DNA from 2 places in the Cupriavidus sp. UYPR2.512 genome. Region 2 is predicted to be linked to the other one. Evidence: riboswitches for the same ligand, from Rfam matches in the RefSeq annotation. Region 2 holds a riboswitch; the other holds the start of a gene.

The links. Region 2 has a riboswitch for glycine ahead of gcvT (glycine cleavage system aminomethyltransferase GcvT). Riboswitches for the same ligand answer to the same signal wherever they lie in the genome.
Region 1: it holds a riboswitch for glycine, as region 2 does, so the genes downstream of both, A3A5_RS0131745 (D-amino acid dehydrogenase) here and gcvT (glycine cleavage system aminomethyltransferase GcvT) in region 2, are expected to answer to the same signal.

The regions. Positions count from the first base shown of each region.
Region 1 covers NZ_KB903175.1:10,219-15,859, reverse strand. Annotated here, with positions in the region: gene A3A5_RS0131755 (LysR family transcriptional regulator) at 1-33, shown strand, start outside; gene A3A5_RS0131750 (DUF1484 family protein) at 815-1,000, opposite strand; gene A3A5_RS0131745 (D-amino acid dehydrogenase) at 1,395-2,708, opposite strand; glycine riboswitch at 2,720-2,838, opposite strand; glycine riboswitch at 2,839-2,938, opposite strand; gene A3A5_RS0131740 (TonB-dependent receptor) at 3,156-5,432, shown strand; gene A3A5_RS0131735 (sialidase family protein) at 5,437-5,641, shown strand, end outside.
Region 2 covers NZ_KB903142.1:7,963-13,603, forward strand. Annotated here, with positions in the region: gene A3A5_RS0123550 (UvrD-helicase domain-containing protein) at 1-1,069, opposite strand, end outside; gene A3A5_RS0123555 (glycine zipper 2TM domain-containing protein) at 1,350-1,577, shown strand; glycine riboswitch at 1,650-1,737, shown strand; glycine riboswitch at 1,759-1,885, shown strand; gene gcvT (glycine cleavage system aminomethyltransferase GcvT) at 1,983-3,110, shown strand; gene gcvH (glycine cleavage system protein GcvH) at 3,211-3,591, shown strand; gene gcvP (aminomethyl-transferring glycine dehydrogenase) at 3,719-5,641, shown strand, end outside.

The sequences.
Region 1 (5,641 bases), on a different contig from region 2:
TCTTTACAGCTCAATCGACGTATGTCAACGTAGCTCCTGCATTTGTGACCCCGAGTTCGACGGTTTCGCGCGCAAACTGTTGATGCCGAAAGCAGCGATTTTTCTCATGGCGACGTTTGGGAGGGGAGACCATTGTGCATCGGGGCATTTCCGAATGCGGCTGCTAGCCGAAGTCCGGCGGTCGCGAGAGGCGACATCTTACGCACAGTTTCAACGGCGGATGCCGTGACGCGACGCCGCTTTTCGGCGAACGAACGACTCCTGGCTGAGTGAAGTTGCCATTTGAATGTCTCGCAGACGTATGGGCCGAAAGTCGCTTCATGGCCGACAGCGGCCCTACCCGCCGCATGACCCCTGCCTGCGCCTGCACGCCAGTCCACTCAGTTCCGGTTTTCCAGTCAGCAAAAGCGCGCCTGCTCCGGTTAACTCCGGTTTCCTACAGCTGGTCAGCTTCGACCGCTCATGGCCAACAGTGGCCCTACCCGGCGTGGGAATCCCCGCGCAGAACACCAGTCCGGATGATTCCGGATTTCCAGTCCAGCAAACTGGTCTGTAGTCCGGCTATTGATTGCGGAAGGGTCTTCGGTCCGATTACCACACGCTGGCCGGCACTCAACTGGCCGGGGCGGTGATTGGACTGCGCGGAGGACTGGGCTCTCGGCTGGGCTCAGTCTGGTATGACGTGTTTTGTCGGTATGCCGCCCGCGGCGTTCCATACGGCCGCGTTGGCGGCTGGGTTGCAGGTGGTGTATCAGTTCTGATTCCCGCAGGACGAGGTGTGACAGTGCAGAGTCACCGTCACACCCGCGAGCTGCTATTGCAGCCGCTGTCGTTCAGTCATCAGCCCATCAAGCTGCGTCTTCACCATGCCAAGCAGGCAAAGCGCGCTGAAGCAGCCCTCCGAGCGTTCGCTTTCGTGATCCAGGAGTACGAGAACACCGTCAATTCCTGCGCGAACCTGCTGCAGACATTCGTTGGTCATTTCATCGATCGTTGTCATTGATTCCCCACTAGTGAATGCGCGCCACTCATTTCCACATGAGGGCGGCGGGCCAGACAGCGAGGGTGGAAAGACCGGTCTAAGGTGGGGAACCGGCCAGCCTTGCGGCTGCCTCGCCCGGCCCGCCAGGGAACCAGCTTGGTTCGTGCGAGCACACAGGCGTTGCACGTTACAAGCGCAACGCCTGTCCACCTTAAACATCCGGGCTTTCCACACCCGATCATCGGTGATCCGATGACGCCACCAGTATTTCCTGTCGGTACCGGGGAATCGATGAGAGACGTCGCATTTCCAGGCGCGGGCGAAGTTTGAATCCATGCAGCTGATTCAGAAATCGCTGACTCTTGAAAATGCGCGTGCGGCTTACTTACCTGAGCCCTTTACCCCCGCAACATCAGGCCTGGCCCAGTGCCAGGGCAGCGCCCGGTACCGCAGCCGGCGCGGTTCCCAGCGCCTTGTCAACGACCCCCGCCACCAAATCCGCCGTCACCGCCGACAAAGTCCACCCCAAGTGCCCATGCCCGGTGTTGTAGAAGATGCATGCCGCACGCCCGCGCCCCACGCGCGGCAGCATGTCCGGCATCATCGGCCGCAAGCCCGCCCAAGGCACCACGCTGCGCGTGCTGACGCCAGGGAAGCACTGCTGCACCCATTCCACCAGCGGGCGGATGCGGTCGGCGCGGATATCGCGGTTGTAGCCGTTGAACTCGGCGGTGCCGGCCACGCGGAAGCGGTCGTCGCCCAGGCGGCTGGTGACCAGCTTGGTTTCGTCGTCGAGCAGGCTTACCACCGGTGCCGCGGCGCGGCTGGCTTCGTCGGTCAGGTTGACCGTGATCGAATAGCCCTTGACCGGATAGATGTTGACCCGGTCGCCCAGCCCCGCGGCCAGCGCGCGGCTGGCGGTGCCGGCGCAGATCACGGCGCCGTCGAAGCTGGAGGTGGCCGTGTCGGCGCCGTCCTGCACCGTCACGGTGGCGCGCCTGCCGTCGGTCTTCACCGCCCGCACGTCCTGGCCGTACAGGCAGCGCACGCCCAGTCGATCGATGGCTGCCGCCAGGCCGTTGGTGAACTTGTGGATGTCGCCGGTGGAATCGCTCTCGGTGAAGTAGCCGCCGTAGTACGACCCGGCCAGCGTCGGCTCGATCGCGCGCATCTCCCCGGGCGTCACGGCGCGCCGCTCCAGTCCGCCCTGCGCCAGCAGCGCCGATACCCGGCCGGCATGCTCGAAGCCGGCCTTGTCGCGGTAGATATGGAGAATGCCTTCCTTCTTCAGGTCGAAATCAATGCCTTCCTGCGCCGCCCAGGCGAACAGGTGCTCACGCGCCGCGATGGCCAGGCGCGCGGTCTCGATGGTGTTGCGGCGGTAGTGGGGGATCGCTGCGATGAACTCGGCGAACCAGGACAGCTTGTGCCAGTTCGGCCGGGGATTGACCAGCAGCGGGGCGTCGTTGCGCAGCATCCACTTCATGCCCTTGACGATGGTCGACCAATGCGTCCAGACCTCGGCGTTGGAGGCCGACAACTGGCCGCCGTTGGCGAACGAGGTCTCCATGGCGGCATAGCGGTGCCGTTCGAACAGCGTGACGGAGAATCCGCGCCGGGCCAGCGCGTAGGCAGTGGTGACACCCGTGATGCCACCGCCGATGACAGCGATTGATTTCATGATCTGCAGGTTCCAGGAACGTCGATGGTGGGAGCCCGGACGCAATATGCGTGGCGGACGCCCCCTCTGTTCTGGACCTGAGAGATTCACGACACCCGGCCGCGAGGGCGGGGCGCGCTTGCTCCTTCGGTATGCCGGCGGACGATAGTGTCCGGCATTCTTCAGAGTGCACTGACTGGTGATGCCGGTCCTTTTGCCTGAGAGTTTCCGGGGCGGTTGCTCCTTCGGCGCTGTCCGCGGCGGGCGCCGCGCGCAGTCTCTCCCTGCATCACGCTGGCTTGAGGCCAGTCGTGGCAATTTAGAGACTAGGCCCTGTATTGGATATACGGGTTAACGCGGATATGGGCGAATATGGCCCGGCAGCCCGCGTCGCTATGTCGCATCGGCCTGCATCCCCATGCCCCATAAAATGTCAGCGCTCGCTCTCGGGGAGAGGCGCCGTATGCTGCGCTCAGGTGGGGCGAGCCAAAAAGACGACAAGAAGGTTTCCCGGTGAAGAAAAATCGCATTGCGCTGGCCGTTTCGGCGGTGCTGATGGGCCCCGCTGTTGCCGCCGCGCAGGCGGTGGACGCGCCCGCGCCGCTGCGGGAGGTGGTGGTCTCGGCCAAGTCAGAGCGCGGCGAGACGCCGGCCATACCGCCCAACGCGCCCTCGCCAGCCTACGGCATCAGCAGCCGCCGCATGGCCGACTTCAATGTGGTGAACACGGAAGACGCCCTCAAATACGCGCCCAACCTCGCCGTACGCAAGCGCTTCATCGGCGATATGAACTCGATCATCTCGGTGCGCAGCACCAGTTCGCGCCAGTCGGCGCGGGGGCTGGTCTATGCCGACGGCCTGCTGCTGTCCAACCTGCTGGGTTCGGACTTCAGCTTCCCGCCGCGCTGGTCGCTGGTCAACAGCGCCGAGATCGAGCGCATGGATGTGCTGTACGGCCCGTATTCGGCGCTGTATCCCGGCAACTCGCTGGGCGCGACGGTGCTGATCACCACGCGCACGCCGCAGAAGTTCGAGGGCGATGCCAGTGTGCAGCTGTTCACGCAGCGCTTCGGGCTGTACGGCACGCACGACAACTTCAACGGGGTCCACGCCAACGCCTATGTGGGCGACCGCGTCGGGCCGTTCTCGTGGCTGGTCAGCGTGGACCGGCAGGACAGCAAGAGCCAGCCGCTGAGCTTCTATACCGCGGCGCGCTCCACCCGGCCCGCGGGCGCGGCGGACACGCCGGTCTCCGGCGCCTACTTCGACCAGGACCAGACCGGCCGCGACCGCGTGGTGATGGGCGTGAACAGCGAGGGCGTCACGCACACGGTGCAGGACCAGCTCAAGCTCAAGCTTGGCTACGACATCACCAATACGCTGCAGGCCCAGTTCACCGCCGCCTACTGGCAGCAGGACCGCTCCAGCGCCACCGGCAGTTACCTGCGCGATGCCGGCGGCAATGTGGTGTCGGGCGGTCCGGTCAATATCGGCGGCTACCAGTATGTGATTCCCGCCAACGCCTTTGCGCCCGGCAATGGCGAGGACGCGCGCTGGCTCTACGGGCTGTCGCTGCGCACGCGCAACGAGACCGGCTGGAATTTCTCGGGCGTGGCGTCGCTGTTCGATGTCAGCAAGGACATCAGCCGCAGCGCCAACACCGTCGGCAGCGGGCCGGGCACGGTGACCTATGGCGACGGCACCGGTTGGCGCACGCTCGACCTGAAGGCCGACTACCGCCCGCAGCAGCTGCAGGGCGGGCACTGGGTCACGTTCGGCTACCACTATGACAACTATCGGCTGAGCAACACTTCCTACAACACCTCGGACTGGCAGGCGGCCACCATCACCGCCTTCAACAACGCCTTTGCCGGCAAGACCGAGACCCAGGCGCTCTATGCGCAGGACGCCTGGTACTTCGCCGAGGACTGGAAGCTGATCCCCGGCGTGCGCTACGAACACTGGCGCGCCTATGACGGCAGCCGCAGCCAGCCCGGCGTGGATATCGGCTACCCGGTGCGCAGCGAATCCAACTGGTCGCCCAAACTGGCGCTGGAGAAGGCATTCGGGCAGGACTGGCTGGGCCGCTTGTCGCTGGGCCAGGCCTATCGCTACCCCACTGTCAGCGAGCTGTTCCAGGGCCGCATCACCGGGACCGCGCTGACTAACAACGATCCCAACCTGCGGCCCGAGCGATCGTTCTCGAAGGACCTGACCTTCGAGCGCACGGTGGATTCTTCGTACTTCCGGGTCTCGGTGTATGAGGATGATATCCGTGATGCACTGGTCAGCCAGACCAACACCACGGTATTCCCGACCGTCACCAGTTTTCAGAACGTCGATCGCGTGCGCACCCGCGGCATCGAGCTGGCCTATGACGCGCGCGATGTGTTCGTCAGCGGCTTCGACCTGTCGGCCAGCGGCGCCTACAACCATTCGAAGACACTGGAGAACGCCAACAACCCGGCCTCGGCGGGCAAGTATTTCTACCGCATCCCCAAGTGGCGCGCCAACCTGGCCGGCACCTATCGCATCACGCCGGCCTGGGCCGGCACGCTGGCCATGACCTATTCGGGGCGGCAGTACAATACGCTCGACAATTCCGACATCCATCCCGACACCTTCGGCGGCACCAGCAGCTTCCTGACCTTTGACGTCAAGGTGACGTACAGGCCCGCGAAGAACGTGCGCCTCGGGCTTGGCATCGACAACCTCACCGACCAGCGCTACTACGTCTACCACCCGTATCCGGGCCGGACGTTCTACGCCGAGGCGAAACTCTCCTTCTGAGCACGTGAACCTGACCACAACCATGCAAGGCGTTCGCCCCGGTTTGCGCTTGATCGTTGCCGGGCTGATGATGGCCTGTGCCGCGCTGGGCGCGAGCGCGCAAACGCACGGCGATCACAGCGGCCACGGCGGGCAGGCCAAGGCCGCGAAGATGAGCGAGCTGGGCACCGGCGCCGCTTTCGATCGAGACGGCAAGCTGTGGATCGCCT
Region 2 (5,641 bases):
CGTAGTCGCGGAACTGCGCGCGGCGCTCGAACTTGTGCGCGGACAGGCGGAACACCACCGACTCGGCCTCGTGCTCCTCGTCGTTCATCGGGTGGATGGCGATGGGGTCGCCCATGCCGTGCTCGCTCCACAGTTTCTTGTCGAACAGCTTGGGGTTGTTGGCGATGACCGCGTTGGCCGCTTCCAGGATGCGCACCGTGGAGCGGTAGTTCTGCTCCAGCTTGATCACCTTCAGGTCCGGGAAATCGGTCTGCAGCCCGCGCAGGTTGTCCAGCGTGGCGCCGCGCCAGCCATAGATGGCCTGGTCGTCGTCGCCGACCGCGGTAAAGGCCGGCGCGCGCAGGTGCGAGCCGCCCGCCAGCAGCTTGAGCAACTGGTACTGGCAGGCGTTGGTGTCCTGGTATTCGTCGACCAGGAAGTAGCGCAGGCGGTTCTGCCACTTGAGTTGCACGGTTTCATTGCGCGCGAACAGCTCGGCGGGCAGGCGGATCAGGTCGTCGAAATCCACCGCCTGGTAGGCGTGCAGCGTGGCCACGTAGTTGCGGTAGACCAGCGCGGCCTGGTGCTCGTCGGCATTGGCGGCCTGCGCGATCGCTGCCTCCGGATCGACCATGCCGTTCTTCCACAGCGAGATCGTGCCCTGCACGCCGCGGATCAGCTTCTTGTCGGTGGTGCCCAGCTGCTCCTGGATCAGGCCGAAGCAGTCGTCCGAATCCATGATCGAAAACTGCGGCTTCAGGCCGACGTGTTCGGCCTCCATGCGCAGGATCTGCACCCCGAGCGAGTGGAAGGTACAGACCGTCAGCTGCTTGAGCGGGATGCGCTTGCCCTCGCGCGTTGTCTTGCCCTCCATCAGCTTGCCGATGCGCTCCTGCATCTCCTTGGCGGCCTTGTTGGTAAAGGTGACGGCGGCGATATGGCGCGGCTCGAAACCCTTGTCCTCGATCAGATGCGCAATCTTCTGCGTGATCACCCGGGTCTTGCCGGAGCCCGCCCCGGCCAGCACCAGGCAAGGGCCGTCCAGGTAGCGGACGGCTTCGGATTGGGCGGGGTTCAGGCCATGGGTCATGCGAGGGATGCGGTTGGAGGCAGCGAAATCAGCAGGAACAGCGGAAGGCCAGGCGGGACACGCCAGCACCCCAAAACGGGCGCGGCGGCAAAGCTGGCGATGTTAACACGCTGGCCGCGGCAGGTCAGTCAGCGCAAACCGCGTTGACGGGGCCGGTTGTGTCACCGGCGTAACACTTCGTAAAGGCCGGAGCCAATCGCGCAAGCCAACGCTCTAACTGATATGTCCCCGGCCTGCGCGGCGGGCTTGACATGCTTAAATCATCACATCGGAGCCAATAATGAAAACCCTGCAGACTTTGACCAAGGTGACCCTGATCGGTGTGACCGTCGCGGCCTTTGCCGGTTGCTCGGACATGACCCCGAAGCAACGTAACACCGCCATTGGCGCAGGCGCGGGTGCCGTGGGCGGCGCCATCCTCACCGAAGGCAGTGCGCTGGGTACGCTGGGTGGCGCGGCCGTGGGCGGCGTGATCGGTAACGTTGTCACTGACGACAAGAAGAAGTAAGCCAGGCCGCCGCAGGTACGGCAGGCTCCTCCTGGCTGGTTTGACAAAGGCCGGGGCCTCCCGTACATTGCGCGCATCCGACCGGGAGAGCGCGCATCGCCTGCGCCGCCGAAGGGGTATCACCCGAAAACTCTCAGGCACCACGGACCGATCGGATCGGCATGCAATATGCACACGATGCATGCCGCACTCTGGAGAGCGGCACCCGCCATTCGTGGCGAGCGTGCCCACCGAAGGGGCGCACGAGGACGGGGTCCGATCAGGATCCGCCTTGTAATCTCTCAGGTATCGAGGACAGAGGGGTCATCCGCCGCAGCGGATTGCTACGCCACATTCAGGCGCGGCGAGCGTTGCGGCGGATGGCCCTTTTTTGTTTTCGCCAACCGAGACTGCCCCGAGGATTCCATGACGCTCCAGGCCACGCCCCTCAACGCCATCCACCGCGCCCTCGGCGCCCGCATGGTTGATTTCGGCGGCTGGGACATGCCGGTCAATTACGGCTCCCAGATCGAAGAACACAATGCTGTGCGCACCGACGCCGGCATGTTCGACGTGTCGCACATGTGCGTGGTCGACCTCACCGGCGCCAATACCCGCAGCTTCCTGCGCGGCCTGCTGGCCAACAATGTCGACAAGCTGCAGACCCCGGGCAAGGCGCTCTACGCCTGCATGCTCGATGAGAAAGGCGGCGTGATCGACGACCTGATCGTCTACTTTTTTGCCGAGGACCGCTTCCGCCTGGTGGTCAATGCCAGCACCGCGCTGGGCGACATCGAATGGATCCGCGCGCGCAATGCCGCCACCGGCAGTGATGTGACCATCACGCCGCGCCGTGAAGATGTTGCGCCTGCTGGCGTGCAGCCTCTGGCCATCGTCGCCGTGCAGGGGCCCAACGCCCGCGCCAGGGTGTGGAGTACCTTCCCCTCGACCCAGCCTTCGGACACGCTCAAGCCCTTCAACGCCGCCGTGGTCCAGGACCCGGCCATCGGCGAGATCATGGTGGCCCGCACCGGCTACACCGGCGAAGACGGCTTCGAACTGGTGGTGCCGGCCGAGAACGTTGCCGCTGTCTGGGAAAAGCTGCATGCCGCCGGCGTGCGCCCGGCGGGCCTGGGCGCGCGCGACACCCTGCGCCTGGAAGCCGGCATGAACCTGTACGGCCAGGACATGGATATCAACACCTCGCCGCTGGATGCGGGCCTGGCCTGGACGGTGGACCTGCAAAGCGAGCGCGACTTCACCGGCAAGGCGGCGCTGGCCGCGGCCGGTTCGCGCCAGCAATTCCTCGGCCTGATCCTGCGCGACAAGGGCGGCGTCCTGCGCGCCCACCAGAAGGTGATCACCGCGGCCGGTGACGGTGAAATCACCAGCGGCACCTTCAGCCCGTCGCTGTCCCAGTCCATCGCCTTTGCCCGCCTGCCGAAGGGTGTCGCCGTGGGCGATACCGTGCAGGTGGAGATCCGCGACCGCAAACTCAACGCGACTGTGGTTAAACTGCCGTTTGTGCGTAATGGCAAGGCACTCGTGAGCTGAGGCTCATACCAACGGTCGCCCTCGCCTGCCGGCGCTTTTCGCTACTTGCGCCGGGCAGGCATCACCCAACAAGAAACAGATCTGTATCCGGAGAACCTTCATGAATTTCCCCGCTGACCTCAAATACACCGAGTCGCATGAGTGGGTACGCGTCGAAGCCGACGGCACGCTCACCATCGGCATCACCGACCACGCGCAGGATGCGCTGGGCGACATCGTCTTCCTGGAACTGCCCGAAGTGGGCAAGTCGGTCGGTGCCGGCGACGCGCTGGCGGTAGTGGAATCGGTGAAGGCCGCTTCCGACATCTACGCCCCGGTGGCCGGCGAAGTGATCGCGGTCAACGAGGCCGCCACGGCCGCCCCGGAGAGCGTCAACGCCGACGCCTTCGACGCGTGGCTGTTCAAGCTCAAGCCGGCCAACGGCGACGACGTCAACGGCCTGATGTCGGCCGACGCCTACAAGGCCAGCGTCGGCGCCTGACGCCGGCGGCGCCGGTCCCTGCCGCTTGGCGGCGGACCGGCCACTGCAGACAGACGCGCGCCGTCCCGGCTGACCACCGGCCGGCGCGCACCCCACGAGGTTCTTGCCAAGGAACGCCCCGCTTCCCATGAACGCCGCCCAAGTGAACCGGCCCACGCTGGCCGAACTGGAGGCGCGCGACGCCTTCGCCGCCCGCCATATCGGCCCCGATACCCCCGAACAGCAGCACATGCTGAAGGTGCTGGGCTATGACAGCCGCGCCGCGCTGATCGACGCCGTCATCCCCGCCGCCATCCGCCGCCGTGACGGCATGCCGATGGGCGAGTTCACCGAGCCGCTGAGCGAGGAAGCCGCGCTGGCAAAGCTGCGCGGCCTGGCAGGCAAGAACCGCGTGCTGAAGAGCTTTATCGGCCAGGGCTACTACAACACCGTCACGCCCGGCGTCATCCTGCGCAATATCTTCGAGAACCCGGCCTGGTACACCGCCTACACGCCTTACCAGCCGGAAATCTCGCAGGGCCGCCTGGAAGCGATGCTGAACTTCCAGCAGATGGTCACCGACCTGACCGGGCTGGATATCGCCAATGCGTCGATGCTGGATGAAGGCACTGCCGCGGCCGAAGCCATGACGCTGCTGCAGCGCGTGAACAAGCACGACTCGAACACCTTCTATGTGGCCGACGACGTGCTGCCGCAGACGCTGGAAGTGGTACGCACGCGCGCGCTGCCGATGGGCATCGAGGTCAAGGTCGGCCCCGCCGCCGATGCCGCCGCGGCCAACGCCTTCGGCGTGCTGCTGCAGTACCCGGGCGTGAACGGCGACGTCAACGACTACCGCGCCATCGCCGCCGCCGTGCACGCCGCCGGCGGCCTGGTGGTGGCTGCCGCCGACCTGCTGGCGCTGACCCTGATTGCCGCACCCGGCGAATGGGGTGCCGACGTGGCCGTGGGCAATTCGCAGCGCTTCGGCGTGCCGCTGGGCTTCGGCGGCCCGCACGCCGGCTATATGGCGGTGAAGGACGCATTCAAGCGCTCGATGCCGGGCCGCCTGGTGGGCGTGACCATCGATGCGCAGGGCAACAAGGCCTATCGCCTGGCCCTGCAGACGCGCGAGCAGCATATCCGCCGCGAGAAGGCCACCTCGAACATCTGTACCGCGCAGGTGCTGCTGGCGGTGATGGCGTCGATGTATGCCGTCTACCACGGCCCTCAGGGCCTGAAGCGCATCGCGCAGCGCGTGCACCGCCTGACCGCGACGCTGGCCGCCGGCCTGCAGGCGCTGGGCTTCGCGCGCACCAACGCCAGCTTCTTCGACACGCTGACGCTGGAGACCGGCTTCAACACCGATGCCATCCACGCTGCCGCCACCGCGCGCGGCATCAACCTGCGCCATATCAGCGCCACGCGCGTCGGCATCTCGCTGGACGAGACCGCCAGCCGCGCCGACGTGGTCGCGCTGTGGGAAGTCTTCACGCAAGGCAAGCCGCTGCCCGCCGAACTGGACTTCGACAAGCTCGAGGCCGCCGCGCAGGACGCCTTCCCGGCGGCGCTGGCACGCGCCAGCGAATACCTGACCCACCCGGTCTTCAACACGCACCACGCCGAGCACGAAATGCTGCGCTACCTGCGCATGCTGGCCGACAAGGACCTGGCGCTGGACCGCACCATGATCCCGCTGGGCTCGTGCACGATGAAGCTGAACGCCACCAGCGAGATGATCCCGGTGACCTGGCCCGAGTTCAGCCAGATCCACCCGTTCGCGCCGCTGGACCAGACCGTGGGCTACCGCGAGATGATCGATCAGCTCGAGGCCATGCTGTGCGCCGCCACCGGCTACGCCGCGGTCAGCCTGCAGCCCAACGCCGGCTCGCAGGGCGAGTACGCGGGCCTGCTGATCATCCACGCCTACCACGCCAGCCGCGGCGAGAGCCATCGCGACATCTGCCTGATCCCGTCGTCGGCGCACGGCACCAACCCGGCGTCGGCGCAGATGGCCGGCATGAAGGTGGTGGTGGTGGCCTGCGACGAGAACGGCAACGTCGACCTGCAT